One region of the Acidovorax sp. 106 genome, then DNA from elsewhere that is predicted to be linked to it. Evidence: predicted binding sites of a transcription regulator. Region 1 holds the regulator's gene; the other holds the start of a gene.
What was found. The regulator LexA, encoded in region 1, represses DNA repair genes until DNA is damaged. The targets are predictions, from matches to a motif close to ACTGTATNNNNATACAGT.
Positions count from the first base shown of each region.

Region 2: the regulator LexA is predicted to act here: its motif matches at 3,485-3,502, upstream of C8C98_RS16825 (PA0069 family radical SAM protein).

Region 1 is NZ_RCCC01000001.1:4,470,399-4,479,001, forward strand. Features, by position in the region: gene xseA (exodeoxyribonuclease VII large subunit) at 1-223, opposite strand, end outside; gene C8C98_RS19630 (MotA/TolQ/ExbB proton channel family protein) at 576-1,208, shown strand; gene C8C98_RS19635 (biopolymer transporter ExbD) at 1,235-1,669, shown strand; gene lpxK (tetraacyldisaccharide 4'-kinase) at 1,675-2,790, shown strand; gene C8C98_RS19645 (Trm112 family protein) at 2,824-3,006, shown strand; gene kdsB (3-deoxy-manno-octulosonate cytidylyltransferase) at 3,051-3,863, shown strand; gene adk (adenylate kinase) at 4,027-4,683, shown strand; gene C8C98_RS19660 (asparaginase) at 4,828-5,799, opposite strand; gene lexA (transcriptional repressor LexA) at 5,887-6,561, shown strand; gene C8C98_RS19670 (D-2-hydroxyacid dehydrogenase family protein) at 7,296-8,303, shown strand; gene C8C98_RS19675 (branched-chain amino acid ABC transporter substrate-binding protein) at 8,423-8,603, opposite strand, start outside.
Region 2 is NZ_RCCC01000001.1:3,795,384-3,803,986, reverse strand. Features, by position in the region: gene C8C98_RS16835 (amidohydrolase) at 55-1,299, opposite strand; gene C8C98_RS16830 (HAD-IA family hydrolase) at 1,296-1,994, opposite strand; gene C8C98_RS16825 (PA0069 family radical SAM protein) at 2,251-3,483, opposite strand; gene rnk (nucleoside diphosphate kinase regulator) at 3,715-4,128, shown strand; gene C8C98_RS16815 (acyltransferase) at 4,231-5,349, opposite strand; gene C8C98_RS16810 (GbsR/MarR family transcriptional regulator) at 5,604-6,188, shown strand; gene C8C98_RS16805 (cytochrome ubiquinol oxidase subunit I) at 6,193-7,563, shown strand; gene C8C98_RS16800 (cytochrome d ubiquinol oxidase subunit II) at 7,583-8,593, shown strand.

The DNA.
Region 1 (8,603 bases):
CAAGTAGCCCGGCCGCACGGCGGAACATGGCGCAACGCAACTGGCCCGCGGCGTCCTTGATCGAGAAATAGCAATGCCCGCTGGATGCGCGCGAGAAGCCGGTTATCTCGCCCCGCACCGCGACAGGGTTGAAGCGCGCCTCCAGCGCATCAGCAATGGCGCGGCACAGCGCGCCGACTTCCCACACACGCGGCGTGGCTGCGGGGGTGGACGCCTCAAACATGGGCCACCACGGGCCTTGGCGCAGCGGCGTGACCCCAAGTACTCCACAGCGCGGGCGACGCACCAGCGCCACACACCCCGGCCAAGCCAACACCCTGCAAAAGACGCAAACACGTACAAGTCATTGTTTTATATGGATTTTTTGCTGTGCAATTTTTCATCAATCTGTTGCAACGCCCATTTGGCGCCGCTTTGGCGGGGATACCCACCCGCTTACCCACAAAGTTATCCACAGATTTTGTGGGCGAAGTTTGCGCACCGAGGGTGGCGATTTCTCGTAACGGTTTGTGACCTTAAAGCGCCAGCCGCCTGGGCCATAATTGCCGACTGACTTCACCTGAGCGGAGAGAGAATTGCTGTCCATCATACAAGCCGCAGGCTGGCCCATTTGGCCCCTCATTGCCTGTTCTGTCCTGGCTCTGGCCTTGATTTGCGAGCGTTTTGTTTCCTTGAAAACAGCCCGCATCGCCCCCCCCAAATTGCTGGACGAGGCCATCACCGTGTCCTCCCGCTCGCTGCCCACCCCGGATGTCGTCAACCAGTTGGCCCAAAGCTCGGCCCTGGGTGAGGTGCTGGCCTCGGGCCTGCGCGCGCTCAACGCCAATCCCCAGTGCAGCGAGACCGACCTGCGCGCCACTATGGAAGGCAGTGGCCGGGCCGTGGCCCACCGCCTGGAGAAGTACCTGAGCGCGCTGGCCACCATTGCCTCTGCCGCTCCGCTGCTGGGCCTCCTGGGCACCGTGATCGGCATGATCGAAATCTTTGGCTCGCAAGGCGGCAACACGGGCGCCCTGGGAGGCGGCAACCCCGCCCAGCTGGCCCAAGGTATTTCCATCGCCCTGTACAACACCGCGTTTGGCCTGATCGTGGCCATCCCGGCGCTGATCTTCTGGCGCTACTTCCGTGGCCGGGTCGATGCCTACCTGCTCACCCTGGAGCTGGCGTCTGAGCAGTTTGTGCGCCACATCCTGCGCCACCGCAAGTAAGCAAACAGGCGGCCCAGCGTATGCCCATGAACTTCCGACCCCGAGCGAAGGATGAGCCGGAAATCAACCTGATTCCGTTCATCGACGTGCTGCTGGTGATCCTCATCTTTTTGATGCTCACCACCACTTACAGCAAGTTCACCGAACTCAAGCTCACCCTGCCGGTGGCCGATGCCGAGCAGCAACGCGACCACCCTAAGGAGGTCATCGTTGCCGTGGCAGCCGATGGCCGCTACGCCGTCAACAAGGGCGGCGTGGAGGGCAAGAGCGTGGACGCCGTGGCCCAGGCCCTGCGCAGCGCCGCCAGCGCAGGCAAAGACAGCGTCGTCATCATCAGCGCCGATGCCATGGCACCCCACCAGTCGGTGGTGACTGTGATGGAAGCGGCCCGGCGCGTGGGACTGACACAAATCACCTTCGCGACCCAATCCACCGCTGGCGCGCGCGCAAGCAACCGCTGAGCGGCATGGCAACCCCCACGCCGCAGCCGCCTTCCTCGGCCTCGCGGTCCGGGGGTGTGCAGCCAAACTCTTCCCCCCAAAAAATCAGTGGCACCCAGGGCTGGCCCGCCCTGTGGCAGCGACGCAGTGCGCTGAGTTGGGCCCTGTGGCCTGTGTCTCAGCTGTACCGCGCGCTCATGGCGATCCGTGCCGCGCTGTACCAAACCGGCCTGCTGCACTCAGAGCACCCAGGGCGGCCTGTGATCGTCGTGGGCAACGTGGTGGCCGGAGGCTCCGGTAAAACGCCGGTGGTGATGGCGCTGGTCCAACACCTGCAAAGCCTGGGCCTGCGCCCTGGCGTTGTCTCTCGCGGCTATGGCCGCACCACCCAGGGTTGCCTGGCGGTTTTGCCCACTTCGGTGGCCAGCGAGGTGGGGGACGAGCCCTTGCTGATCGCACAGCAGTGCCGAGTGCCGGTATATGTTGCCAGCAAGCGCACCCTGGCTGCCCGTACCCTGCTGGCGCAGCACCCCGAGGTAGACGTGCTGGTCTGCGACGATGGCCTGCAGCACTTGGCGCTGCAGCGCGATCTGGAAATTTGCGTCTTCAACCCCCACGGCACAGGCAACGGCTTTTTGCTGCCCGCAGGCCCCCTGCGCGAGCCTTGGCCACGGCGGGTGGACTGGGTGCTGTACACGGGTGATACACCACCACCCAGCCTCGCCAAGGCACCAGCCACCGGCGGCACTTTTGGACTGCAACGCCACCTTGCCAGCTACGCCGTGGCGGCCGACGGGCGCCAGATACCGTTGAGCGCACTACAGGGCCTGCCGGTGCACGCCGTGGCCGCCATCGGCCAGCCGGGCCTGTTCTTTGGCATGCTGCAATCTGCGGGGCTGACATTGGCCGCCCAGGAAGCCCTGCCAGACCACTATGATTTTGATAGCTGGCAGCGCTTATCTGATCAGCGCGAGGTGCTTGTTTGCACTGAAAAAGACGCTGTCAAACTGTGGAAGCAGCACCCGGACGCCCTGGCTGTGCCTCTGCAGATCACGCTGGACGAGGGCTTTCTCCGCCAATTGAAAGAACGCCTGGCCCGCCTGGCTTCGCCGCTATCATCCCCTGCCACTTTCGCGCGCTGAGCGCGCTGCTTTTTTCAGACTGAACACGCCGCCATGGACCCCAAACTGCTTGAACTGCTGGTATGCCCCGTTACCAAAGGCCCCCTGACGTTTGACCGGGAGGCCCAAGAGCTGGTTTCTCGCAGCGCCCGCTTGGCCTATCCCGTGCGCGACGGCATTCCGGTACTGCTGGAAAACGAAGCCCGCACACTGAGCGACGAGGAGCTGGAGGCATGAGCGACGGGCCAGCGATGCCAGGCCACTCACCCAGCCCCGCAGCCATCGGTGCCGCCACGCCATTCACCGTGCTGATCCCGGCCCGGCTGGCGTCTTCACGGCTGCCCAACAAGCCGCTGGCCGACATAGCCGGGACACCCATGGTGGTGCGCGTGGCCCAGCGCGCCCAGCAAAGCCAGGCCCAGCGCGTGGTGGTGGCGGCAGACGATGACCTCATCCTGCAAGCCTGCCAACAGCATGGCATCGAAGCCGTGCTGACCGATAAGCACCACGCCAGCGGCAGCGACCGCCTGGCACAGGCCTGCGAACAACTGGGTTTGCAAGGAGACGACATCGTCGTCAATGTGCAGGGCGATGAGCCTTTGATAGACCCGGCCCTGATCAATGCCGTGGCGGGCCTGCTGGCCGCACAAGCCCAGGCCAGCATGGGCACAGCAGCCCACCCCATCGCATCGAGGGAAGACTACCTGAACCCCAACGTGGTCAAGGTCGTGCTGGACGCCCAGGGCCTGGCCTATTATTTCAGCCGCGCGCCCATTCCGTGGTCGCGAGACCATTCGAACACCGCTTGGTGGGATGCCGCCACCCAAAGCCCTGTGGCCCACAGCGCCACAGGCTTTTCGCCGCTGCGCCATGTAGGCATCTACAGCTACCGTGCAGGCTTTCTGCGGCAGTTTCCCCAATTGCCCGTCGCCCCCACCGAGGCCGTGGAGGCCCTGGAGCAACTGCGCGCGCTGTGGCATGGGCACCGCATCGCCGTGCACATTGCGGCTACAGCGCCCGGCCCTGGGGTGGACACACCGGAAGATTTGGCAAAAGTCCGCGCCTTGCTGGCCCCCGCCAACCCCCGTCACTGAGCAGGCTGTACACAGGGAAAACACAGTCGCCAAAGCAGCGGCAGCGTAAGGCTGTACCAAGCTGTCACATGCTATCCTTGCCCGCAACGAGAGCACGGCATCCCGGGCGGACTTTCACGCCCCCGCCAGCCCTGCCGCACGATTTCTAACCTTGAGGACCTCCATGAGACTGATTCTGTTGGGCGCGCCTGGCGCCGGAAAGGGCACGCAAGCCACCTTCATCTGCCAGAAGTACGGCATTCCTCAAATCTCCACCGGAGACATGCTGCGCGCCGCCGTCAAGGCCGGCACGCCCCTGGGTTTGCAAGCCGATGCTGTGATGAAGGCTGGCGCACTGGTCAGCGACGAGCTGATCATCAATCTGGTCAAAGAGCGCATTGCCCAGCCCGACTGCGCCAAGGGTTTCCTGTTCGACGGATTTCCCCGCACCATTCCCCAAGCCGATGCCATGAAGGCTGCTGGCGTCAAGCTGGATTACGTGCTCGAAATCGACGTACCTTTTGAAGCCATCGTGGAACGCATGAGCGGTCGCCGCTCGCACCCTGCCAGCGGCCGCACCTACCACGTCAAGTTCAACCCACCCAAGGTGGAAGGCAAGGACGATGTGACGGGTGAAGACCTGATCCAGCGCGACGACGACAAGGAAGAAACCGTCAAGAAGCGCCTGCAGGTCTACAGCGACCAGACACGCCCCTTGGTGGACTACTACAGCAACTGGGCACAACAAGAGCCCACACAGGCCCCCAAGTACCGCGCCATCAGTGGCACTGGCACGGTGGATGAGATCACCGCCCGCGCATTTGAAGCGCTGAGCCACTGATCTCTGAGGGGCACCTGTCCCGATCCATCCCGGCGGTAAACCGCCAAGATAAAACCCCTTGCCGCAGCGCTGCAGCAAGGGGTTTTTTCTATGCCCTGCAGCCCTGTCCGCAGACCTGCCTAAACGGGGGGCTGCAGTGCCAGATCACACAGCTTGCGCCCCATTGCGTGACATCAGGTCCAACACCAGTTGGATCCGCGCCTTGATGGGCGACAGCCCCGCTGCTCCGGCAAAGTCGCCTGTGGGCCCCACCAACGTGTGCCCTTGTCCACACCGGGTAGCGGTCACCACGCAAACGCCCTGCTGCTGCGCGCGCAGCAAAGCCTCCTTCAGCGCATGGTGGATGGAGCCATTGCCCGTAGCGGCCACCACCAGGCCCTGCACACGGGCATTTACCAAGGCATCCACTGCACGCCCGCTGGCGCCTGCCCCGCTGCACACCACCTCCACCCAGGGCCAGTCGGCAGCGGGAGGCATCCTGTGCAGCAACACAGCATGGGCTCCCCGACACCCTGCACCGGGCTCCCGCGCCCAACGCACCTGCCCCTCCTCCACCCACCCGCACGGCCCCGCCTCTCCTGAAGTGAAGGCATCTACGCGGTAAGGAAACGCCTTGTGCACATGCTCTGCAGCATGCACAACACCCGCAGCCACAGCCAGCACGCCGCCCACGCGGGGATGGGTCGCCACAGCGATGGCATCCAGCAAATTCTGAGGCCCATCGGGCGTCAACGAACTGGCCGGGCGCATCGCACTGACCAGAACGACAGGCTTGGAGGCGTCCAACACCGCGCTCAGAAACCACGCGGTCTCTTCCAGCGTATCGGTGCCGTGGGTGATCACCACCCCCGTCACGTCGGGGTCTGACAGCAACTGTTGGCAACGCATTGCCAACGTACGCCACACATCCCACCCCATGTCTTTGCTGTCGATCTGGGCAATTTGCTCAGACTCCAAAACATGCCCTTGCAACGCCTTGCCCAGCCCCGGCACGCCTTGCAGCAAGTCAGCGACCCCCACCTCCGCCGCTTTGTAACCTACGTTGTCCTCCGCACTCGCGGCCTTTCCGGCAATCGTGCCGCCCGTCCCCAAAACGACGATTTTTTGCGTACTCACTTGCGCACTCCAAAAAACTGGTGAAAAATACAGGTACTGGATTAAAAAACAGTAGCCCTAAACCCTCAGCAAGCCGCAGACACAGTCATGTTCGACAACCCCAAACTCACGGCCCGGCAACAACAGATTCTGGACTTGATCCAGACCGCCATCGCACGCACAGGGGCCCCCCCTACCCGTGCAGAGATCGCCACAGAGCTGGGTTTCAAGTCGGCCAACGCGGCAGAAGAACACCTGCAGGCCCTTGCACGCAAAGGCGTCATCGAGTTGGTCAGCGGCACGTCGCGTGGCATCCGGCTGCGCAGCGACACGGTTCGCGCCATCAATGCCGCCAGAGGGCAGCACTTTGCGGCACCGCTGCAGCAAGTGTCTCAACTCTTCCTGCCGCTGATTGGCCGCGTGGCTGCTGGCTCCCCCATTCTCGCGCAGGAACATGTGGACCAAACCTACTGCGTAGAAAACAGCCTCTTTCAGCACAAGCCAGATTACCTCCTCAAGGTGCGAGGCATGTCCATGCGCGACGCAGGCATCATGGACGGCGACCTGCTGGCAGTGCAGGCCACCAAAGAGGCACGCAATGGCCAAATTGTGGTGGCCCGCCTGGGCGACGAAGTCACCGTCAAACGGCTCAAGCGCACCGCCAAGGGGGTTGAGCTTTTGCCCGAAAACCCCGACTACCCTGTCATTACCGTACGGCCTGGGGAAGTCTTTGAAATCGAGGGATTGGCTGTAGGCCTCATCAGAAACACGATGCTGATGTAAACCCAACACCAGATGCGCAGCCCCTCAGGTGGCGGGCGTTTGACGAGGTTGCCACACCTTGTCAGCCCTGGGGAACGCTGTGTTTTTGAAATCCTGCCTATGTTCATCCACCGATCTTCGGAGTATTCACATGGGAATTGGATCTTTGACTCTCTCCTCGTTCGCCTCGCCCCTGCAAGTGCTTTCACGCTGGCTCGCACCCAGGGCACTTGGCCAGGTTCCACTTGGCGACGAGGTAGCCCTTGGCAACGCGGCCTTGGGCAGCGAGCAGGCCAACCCGTGCAAGTTTGCCCAAGGCTTGGTGCTTGAAACGCCTGCACCGCATGCTCAGCGCCCAGACCACCCCAAGGCCCATGCTCCAGCCCGAAGTGCATGCGTGGCAGCCGAGACAAAGCTGGCGCATCGCCCACTGCCCCACAGCGCCCATGCACTGCGTCGTCCCCCTGCGCGGCAAGTGCTACGGGTTGTGCACTCGTCCTGCAATAGCGGCTTCGACAAGTTGTTTATCTCGGGCCGAATGGCCGACGTGTGTGCAGAACTGGACAGGCTTGCAGCGCGAGAAACCTTGGCCTGAAAGCTGAGAGCCTGTTTCAGATCTCGCAGGGGATCGTAAACAGGCCCTTGGTTAATCCAAGAGATCAAACTGCCACACCACACATCGCGTTGCATTTAACTGCGCCATCGTTTGTTGCCCACGCCACCTGAGGGCCGCGCGGGCAAGGCACAATATCGGGATGAATATTGTGATCCTGGACGATTACCAAGACGCAGTGCGCAAGCTCCATTGCGCCACCCGGCTCGACGCCTACACCGCCAAGGTCTACACCAACACTATCAAGGGGTTAGGCCAGTTGTCGGTGCGTCTGCGTGATGCAGACATCATCGTGCTGGTGCGCGAACGTACGCAAATCACCCGCCAGTTGGTTGAAAAACTGCCTCGGCTCAAACTGATTGCGCAAACTGGCAAAGTGGGCAGCCATATCGATGTGGCTGCCTGTACGGAGCGCGGAATTGCAGTGGCGGAAGGTGTGGGCTCTCCAGTAGCCCCCGCCGAGTTGACCTGGGCGCTGGTGATGGCGGCCTCTCGCCGCCTTCCTCAATACATCGCCAACCTCAAGCATGGCGCTTGGCAGCAGTCAGGACTCAAAAACGCATCCATGCCCCCCAACTTTGGCGTTGGAACAGTGCTGAGGGGCAAAACGCTGGGCATTTGGGGCTATGGACGCATTGGGCAATTGGTGGCGGGGTATGGCCGAGCATTTGGCATGAATGTGCGCATCTGGGGCAGAGAGGCCTCAAGAGCCCAGGCGCTGAGCGATGGCTACCAGATTGCAACCACCCGCGAGGAGTTCTTCTCCCAGTGCGATGTCATCTCCCTGCACTTGCGGCTGAATGAAGAGACACGCAGTATTGTTTCTTTGGAAGATTTGTCCTGCATGAAGCCAACAGCACTGCTGGTCAACACCTCCCGAGCCGAGTTGGTGGAACCCGACGCACTGATTGCTGCGCTCAATCGCGGACGCCCCGGCATGGCGGCGGTGGATGTTTTCGAAAGCGAGCCCATCCTGCAAGGGCATGCTCTCTTGCGGCTGGAAAACTGCATCTGCACGCCCCACATTGGGTACGTGGAACAGGACAGCTATGAGTTGTACTTCGGAGCAGCCTTTGACAATGTAGTGAACTTCATCAAAGGCACGCCCACCAACATTGTGAACCCTGGGTCACTGCAAGTGCGCCGCTAAGGGCAGGAACCAGCCCCTCTGGTCCAGGGCTTTTCGACGTCATTCGGGTCATCAAAAACAAAGGCCCCCTGCTTGCTCCAAGCAGGGGGCCTTTGCGCATCAGAAGCTACTGAACGGATTTAGTTCAGAGGTGTCTTCTTGCCATCCTTGTACACGTACAAGGTGATGGCGGGGTTCTTCATTTCGCCATTGGGCTCAAACTGGATCGTGGATGTCACGCCCTTGAAGTTGGACTTCAGCAATTCTGGGGTGTAGACCTTAGGATCGACCGAGTTGGCACGCTTCATGGCATCCACCAGC
Region 2 (8,603 bases), 680 kb from region 1:
GGCGATGTGAAAGGCTGAGACGTGGCTCCGCCTTCGGTACAGAGTTGGCGCCCCTCAGCAGGACGCTGGTGCAGCCAGCGCACGCGCCGCAATCTCGCAAAACCAACGCACGCCCAAAGGCAGCGCGTCGTCGTTGAAGTCGTAGCACGGGTGGTGCAAGGCCCATTCGCCCTCAGGGCCTGGGTCTGCACGGCCCTGGCCGAGCCACAGGTAGGCGCCGTGCTTGCGCTGCAGCATGAAGGCAAAGTCTTCGGACGTGAACGCGGCGCGGGGAGCCACCTGGGCTTGCAGGCCCACGGCCTGGGCTGCGTCCAAAGCCAGCGCGGCCTCGGCTGCGGAGTTGAGGGTGGCCGGGTAATAGCGCTGGTAGTTCACCAGCACCTCGGTACCGCTGGCCAGGGCCATGCCTTGGCAGGTGGCGCGCAGGGCGGCTTCGATGCGGTCTTGCACGGTCGCATCAAAGCTGCGCACGGTGCCGGTGATCTGCACCTCGGCCGGCAGCACGTTGTGGCTGTGACCGCCTTCGATGCGGGTGACCGACAGCACGGCCGATTCACTCGGGTCGATGCGCCGGGAGACGATGGTGTTGAGCTGCGCCACCAGCTGGCTCGCAGCCAAGATGGCATCGGGGGTGTGCTGGGGCTGGGCCGCGTGGCCGCCCTTGCCGCGCACGGTGATGTCAAACCGGTCGGCTGCCGCCATGATGGGGCCGGGGCGCGTTTGCGCGTGGCCCAGGGGCAGGTCTGGCCAGTTGTGCAGGGCGTAGACGCTGTCGCACGCAAAGCGCTCAAACAGCCCGTCGTCGATCATGCAGGCCGCACCGGCCTTCCCTTCCTCAGCGGGCTGAAAGATGAAGTGCACCGTGCCGCACAAACCCAGCGCCAGGTGGGTGCGCACCAGCTGGCGAGCAGCGCCAATGAGCATGCTGGTGTGCCCGTCGTGCCCGCAGCCGTGGTGCTTGCCCGCGTGGCGGCTGGCATAGCTGCGCTGGCCCAGTTCCACCATGGGCAGCGCATCCATATCGGCCCGCAAGCCTACGCTGGGGCCCTGCCCTGCGGCACCGCGGCTGTCGCCGCCACATTGCAGTGTGCCCACCACCCCCGTGCCGCCCACACCCTCGGTCACCTGCAAGCCCAGCAGGCGCAGGGATTGCGCCACGATGCCTGCGGTGCGGCGCTCCTCATAGGCCAGCTCGGGGTGGGCATGCAAGTCTTGCCGCAGCGCGATCAGCTCGGGCAGCAGGTCTTGCACAGGTGCGGTCACAGCGGCCAGGCTGGCCGGGGTTAACACCTGGCTCATTGGCCTGCGTCCACCGCATCGGCCAGTTGGGCCAGGGTGTGGAAGTGGTAGTCGGGCACGGTGTGCTCGGATTCGATGGTGCCCCCAGAGCTGGCCAGGCCGTGCCGGCGCTCGATCCAGCAGGTGGTGATGCCCAGCTTCTTCGAGATGCCAATGTCGTGGTACTGGCTTTGCGCCACGTGCAGGTTGTCCGCTTGCTTGTAGCCCCAGGCGCCTTCAAAGCGGCCACGGGCATAGGCAAAGTAACGGGCATCGGGCTTTTCGCACAGGGCGTCGTCGCAGGCCAGCAGCAGGTCAAAGGGCGAACCCAGCGTCTTCTGGAAGTGCTGCAGCGCCCAGGTCTGGGCATTGGTCATGGTGACCAGCTTGAAGTGCTTGCGCAGCCGGGCCAGCGCTTCGATGGAATCGGGGAAGGCGGGCCACTGCGCGACAGAGTCGCGAAAGCCCTGGGCCAGCGCATCGCTGTCGGGCAGGCCCAGTTGGGGGGCGACCACATGCCAGCAGCGCACCAGGTCGTTGGGGTACCAGTCGGTGTCGGGGCTTTTGCGGGCGGCGCGGTAAGCGGCCAGAAACTGCTCATCGGTCGCATCGCTGCCAGGCACGGCCTGGCGCAGGTAGGCGAGCATGCCGCCCTCAAAGTCGATCAAGGTTCCAACCACATCAAACGTCAGCACTTTGAAATCACGCAGGGCCATGGGGCTTTCCTCAAGTCAGCATTGGGGGCGCTGCATGCTGGCTGCAACGGGGGCGAAATCAGATGCCAAGCTTAGGAGCGCGCGCCCTTGCCATGGCACTGAACCAAGGGGCTGTCGCAGCAGCGAATTGCGTTTTCAGGGGCCTGCGGCGCAGATTGTGAGAAAGGCACCAAGGTGAGGCCAACGCTCACCAAAGCGTGCATCCAATCACTGGCATGGTGCGTTGCGCAATGCCACCACGTCAGCACCCTGTGCGTCAAAACAAGCTGCCTTGTCCTCGCAGCAACCCTGGCCTGAACTGGCCCAAGTCCAGCCCCTCGCGCTCGCGGTTCAGGCCCAGGCGGCGGCAAGTCGTGGCAAAGCGCTGGCGCACCAGGTCGGCCCACAGGCCACTGCCTTTCATGCGGGTGGCAAAGTCGGCTTCATAGGTTTTACCCGCGCTGCGCTGGGCATCCGTCAGGTTGTGCAGGTCTTGCACACGGGCCATGACGCGGGCCGCACGCTGAGGGTAGTGCACCTGCAGCCATTCGCGAAACAGCGCATCCAGCTCCCACGGCAAGCGCAGCACGGTGTAGAAGGCGCTGGTGGCACCGGCATCCCGGGCGGCTTCGAGCACCTGCTCCATGTCTTCGGTGATGAACGGAATTTGCGGCGCCACGCTCACGCCCACGGGCACACCCGCCTCGGCCAGCGCACGGATGGTGCGCAGGCGACGGTGGGGCGCGGCAGCGCGGGGTTCCATGCGGCGGGCCAGGGTGGCATCGAGCGTGGTGATGGTGACGTACACCGCCGCCAGCCGCTGCGCTGCGAGCGGAGCCAGCAAATCCAGGTCGCGCTCCACACCGCTGGATTTGGTAATGAGCGAAAACGGGTGGCGCGCGTCACGCATCACTTCGATGAGGCCGCGGGTAAGCTTCAGGTCCCGCTCCACAGGTTGATAGCAGTCGGTGGCCGAGCCAATGTTGATCAAACGGGGCACGTAGCGCGGGGCGCACAGCTCGCTACGCAGCACTTCGGCAATGTTGTGCTTGGCTACGATCTGAGTCTCGAAGTCGAGCCCCGGCGAGAAGTTGAGGTAGCTGTGCGTGGGCCGGGCGTAACAGTAGACACATCCGTGCTCGCAACCCCGGTAGGGGTTCACCGAGAGTTCAAAAAAGATGTCGGGCGAATCATTGGCGCACAAAGCGCTGCGGGCTGTCTCCAGGTGCACGCGGGTGGCAAGGGCTGGCGCGCCGCCTTCGCCTTCATCGCCCCATGCAGAGGTCGATGTCATTCCGCCCTGCTCGCCCCCCTTATTGGCCTGCAACCCCTGCATCTGCGGGCTGGCCACGTTGCCCCAGCCATCGTCCACAGCCTCGCGCACATCGCGCGCAAACCGGTGTGGCAGTGCCGACGCAGCACCCCGCCCCCGAATGGCTTGCACAGGGATGCGGATGTCTTCTGGCACCGCAAAGTCATCGGGCTCAGAAGGTGTGGGTCGGCTTTTCATAACTGTATGAATATACAGTTATTTCACAAAAGAGATCATAGGCGCTGGTGGCCAGACGTGTCAGGCGACAGCCCTGGGAATGGTGTGCGGGTGGGCTGCAGTCGCAAAAATGGAGCTGCGCATGCCAGACGTGAACATGGCAGGCCAAGGTCGGATGGCCCTGCGGGCCAGTGCGAGATTGCCCCCTGGGCTACAGTCCCGCGCTTTCAACCAAACACTCAAGGTACTGCCATGGCGCGCAAGCCCCAGATCGTTCTGTCCTCTCTCGACCTCGACCGCATTGAAGCCCTGCTGGCCGCCATGCCTTCCAGTGTGTTCCCGGGCAAGGCAGACCTGCAGGCAGAGCTGGATCGGGCGGACGTGGTGGCGCCCGAAGAAATTCCACCCAACGTGGTCACCATGAACTCCACGGTGGAGTTCAGCATCGTGGAGACAGGCAAGTCGTTTTGCCTGACCTTGGTCTACCCGCGTGATCTGGACGGCAGTGCCGACAAGCTCTCCATCCTCGCGCCTGTGGGCAGCGCCTTGCTGGGCTTGTCAGTAGGGGATGAGCTGGCCTGGCCCGGCCCCGGTGGCAAAGCCATGACAGTGCAGGTCAAACGCATCGTGTACCAGCCTGAAAGCGCGGGCGAATTGCACCGCTGAGCACTGCGCACTACTGAAACGGCGCCTGCGGAGGCGTCCCAGCAAAGCAGGCGACTGAGGGTGCTGCGCCAGTGCATCCCCACACTGGCCGGCTCTCAGACATCAACCCCAGTTGCTGCCCAGTTGCACCAGCACCCCTGCGGCCACCAGGCTCGCCTGCCAGCGCAGCATGGTCGGCAATGTGGGGGTGCGCTGCTCCACGGTGCGGTACAGCCATTGCCCCGCCACCATGGCCAGCGAAAACGCCAGCAACATGCCCAAGGCATTGACCCATGGCGAGGCGGGCCACAGGCTGCTGACCACGGCATTGACGAGCAGGCACACGGCAAAGTGGATGAGGAACACCGAGTAGGATATTTGCCCCAAGCGCACCAGCGGCGAGACCCCACGCCACTGCCGCACCGCAGGGGTGCGCATGGCCCACACCATGAGCAATGCAGTTGCCAGCGCCAGCGCGATGCGCGCCCTGAATTCCAACGCCAAGCCCACGCCGCCCAGCACGGCCATCGCCAGCACCCAGCCCGTGGCCTGCGGTGCGCGGCTGGCCCAAAAGGCCATCATGCCCAGGCCATAGGCACCAAAGAAGTAAACAGCCCACACATCCCACTGCGCATCGCGGTTAAAGCCCCACAGCGAGACCGCAACGCCCACCACCACCAAGGCCTGGCCCAGCAAGGCGGCACGCTGCTTGGCCAGTGCCGATGGCAATGCACGCACTGCAGCAAACATGAGAAGGCTGAGCGCGAACAGCTGGAAATCGATCGCCACGTACCAAACCCCGGCCGACAGAGATTCATGGTCTACCAGGCTGTGCAGCAGCAACGCATGGGTGACCAACTGGGCCAGATCAGGATCGCCGGGCACCGAGGGGTGCTCCATCCAGGGGCGCACCAGCGCGCTGATCAGCACAGTCACCAACAACGCCACCACATACGGCACCACCAGGCGCACAAAACGCTTGCTCAATTGCTGGCCCACCTGGCCGAAGCGGGCCACGCCCTCGGGCGCCAAACTGGCGGCAGCCAGGTAGCCGCCCAGCACCAAGAACACTTGCACCGCCATGCGCGCGTAGTCGTACAGCCAGGCCATCAGGTCAGGCGCCAGGGGCTGGGCTATGTCAGACATGGGGCCATAAAAGGCCAGATGGTGCGCAACGATGGCTGCGCAGGCCAGACCCTTGACGGTGTCCAGCAGAGGCAGGCGTGAGGTGTGTTGAGACATGCAGAGAACGGGATTCACCAACGCGCGCTGGCGAAATGGTTCGCAGGCGCAAATGTAAAACCCTCTATTGTCCTCTTTCCATGTAAAGCGTGCCAGCCCCGGCCCCAACCGGTGAACGCAAGGCCGTCCGCATCCCAACGCCGATGGGCAGATCGCCTCTGAGCAGGCACCGCCCGAATACGTGACACAGGCAATTTATTGAATTTTCAGTATTTACTGAAAATTCAATAAATTTGGAGCACAATGCGCCTCCTATGACCTACGTCAAAAACCTTCCTCCTCTGAATCGCCAATTCGTGTCCCATTTCGGCGAGATGGGCAGCCGCTGGGGCATCAACCGCACCGTGGGCCAAATGTATGCGCTGATCTTCCTGTCGCCGCGCCCCGTCAATGCCGACGAGATTGCTGAGACCCTGGAGTTCTCGCGCTCCAACGTGAGCATGGGCCTCAAGGAGCTGCAGTCGTGGCGGCTCGTCAAGCTCAGTCACCAGCCGGGGGACCGGCGCGAGTACTTTGAGGCCCCCAAGGATGTGTGGGAAATCTTCCGCGTGCTGGCCGAAGAGCGTCGCCGCCGCGAGATCGAGCCCACGCTGTCCATGTTGCGCATGGCGCTGCTGGAAGAACCCACCTCGGACGAAGAACGCTACGCCCAAGAGCGCATGCGCGAGATGCACGAGCTGATCGACCGGCTGATGACCTGGTTTGACGATGTGCAGCGCCTGGCCCCTGAAACCGCCCTGCAACTGATGGGCATGGGCACGGCGGTGACGCGGGTGCTGGAGTTCAAAGACCGCCTGACCGGCAAGGGCCGCGCGGGCGACAACGCCAAGGGGGGCTGAGGCCATGGACGCGCTCGATACCTTCACGCTGTCGCGCATCCAGTTCGCAGCCAACATCAGCTTTCACATCCTCTTTCCCACCATCACCATTGCCCTGTGCTGGTTTCTGGTGTTCTTTCGGCTGCGCCACGCGGCCACCCAGGGCACGCCAGCAGCGGCCGGTTGGGGGCAGGCCTATTACTTTTGGACCAAGGTGTTTGCGCTGACCTTCGCCATGGGCGTGGTCTCGGGCATCACCATGAGTTTCCAGTTCGGCACCAACTGGCCCGGCTTCATGGAGCGCGCGGGCAACATCGCCGGGCCCCTGTTGGGCTACGAAGTGCTGACGGCATTTTTTCTGGAGGCCTCGTTCCTGGGCATCATGCTGTTTGGCCGGGGCCGTGTGTCTGACCGCGTGCACCTGGTGGCCACACTGCTGGTGGCCTTTGGCACCACGCTGTCTGCGTTCTGGATTTTGAGCCTGAACTCGTGGATGCAAACCCCCGTGGGCTACGAGATCATCGACGGCAAACTCCATGCGGTGGACTGGCTGGCGATTGTGTTCAACCCATCCTTTCCCTACCGGCTAGGGCACAAGCTTCTGGCGTCCAGCCTCACAGCGGGCTTCTTGATTGCGGGGGTGAGTGCCTGGCAGTTGCTCAAAGGCAAGGCCGCACCCGGCACCCGCCAGGCCTTGCACACGGCCGTGGTGGCAGTGTCCGTGGCCATGCCGCTGCAAATCTTCATGGGCGACCTGCATGGCCTGAACACGCTGGAACACCAGCCCGCCAAGATCGCTGCCATTGAAGGCATCTGGCACACCGAAAAAGGTGCACCGCTCACCCTGTTTGGCCTGCCCAACGAGAAAGAAGGCCGCACCGACTACGCCCTGCAGATCCCCAAGGCGGCCAGCCTGGTCCTGGCACATGACCCAGATGCCGAGCTGAAGGGGCTGAACGAGTTTGCTGGCGCGCACCCGCCGGTGGCGCCCGTGTTCTGGGGCTTTCGAGTGATGGTGGGCGTGGGCATGCTGATGCTGGCCGTGGCCTGGGCTGCCGCGTGGGCTTTGTGGCGCCGCCGCGCGCACAGTGCTGGCGTGCTGCCACGTAAGGTGCTGTGGGCGCTGGTGGGCATGACGTTCTCGGGCTGGGTGGCCACGCTGGCGGGCTGGTACGTGACGGAAATCGGTCGCCAGCCCTACCTGGTCTACGGCCTGCTCAAAACCGCCGAAGCCGTCGCGCCCCACCCCAGTGGCATGGTGGCCGGCACGCTGGCGGCCTACCTCACGGTGTATGCGCTGTTGCTCGTCGCCTACGTGGGCGTCATCAAGCACATGGCTGAACACGCGGCCCTGCCCGCCCCCGCCGTGGCGCCCGCCTCACCCCAAGCCGTATGAACGGCAGGAGCCCCGCATGATGGAACTACTGAACTGGGCCACCGCCCTGCCCCTGATCTTCATGGCCGTGATGGGCCTGGCCTTGTTGGCCTACGTGATTTTGGACGGCTACGACCTGGGCGTTGGCATGCTGCTGCCCCTGGCCACGCAGGCCGAGAAGGATGTGATGCTCTCCAGCATCGGCCCCTTCTGGGACGCGAACGAGACCTGGCTGGTGCTGGGCGTGGGCGTGCTGCTGGTGTGTTTTCCGATGGCGCACGGCCTGGTGCTGTCGGCGCTGTACCTGCCCGTGGCGGTGATGCTGATCGGACTGATCGTGCGCGGTGTGGCGTTTGACTTTCGCGTGAAGGCACGCGACTCGCACAAGGCCGCCTGGAACCACCTGTTCGCGCTGGGCTCGCTGGTCACCACCCTGGCCCAAGGCTGGATGCTGGGGGCTTATGTCACCGGCTTTCACACCGACCTGTGGAGCCGCCTGTTTGCCGTGGGCATTGCGCTGACGCTGCCCGCCGCCTACGCCATGCTGGGCGTGGGCTGGCTGGTGATGAAGACCGAGGGCGAACTGCAGCGCAAGGCCTTGCGCTGGGGCCAGGGCGTGCTGTGGCCCATGGGCTTTGCACTGGTGGGCATCTCGCTGGCCACACCGGTGGTCAGCCACACGGTGTTCAACAAGTGGTTTGCCCTGCCCGGCTTTTTTGCACTGCTGCCGATTCCGCTGGCGTGCGTGGCCGCCTTCTTCGCCATTCGGCATGTGCTGGCCGCACCCCGGGTGGTGGCAGCGGGCTATGGCTGGGTGGTGTTTGTGGCCACGGTGGTGATTTTTGTGCTGGCCTTCTTCGGGCTGTCGTACAGCATCTACCCCTACATCGTCATCGACCGCCTCACGGTGTGGGAGGCCGCCAGCGCGACGGAATCCTTGGCGGTGATCGGCATTGGCGTCGCGATCACGCTGCCGGTGATCGTGATCTACACCGTCTTCATGTACCGCGTGTTCTGGGGCAAAGCGCGGGAGCTGACGTATGGGCTGTGATGCGTGCCGC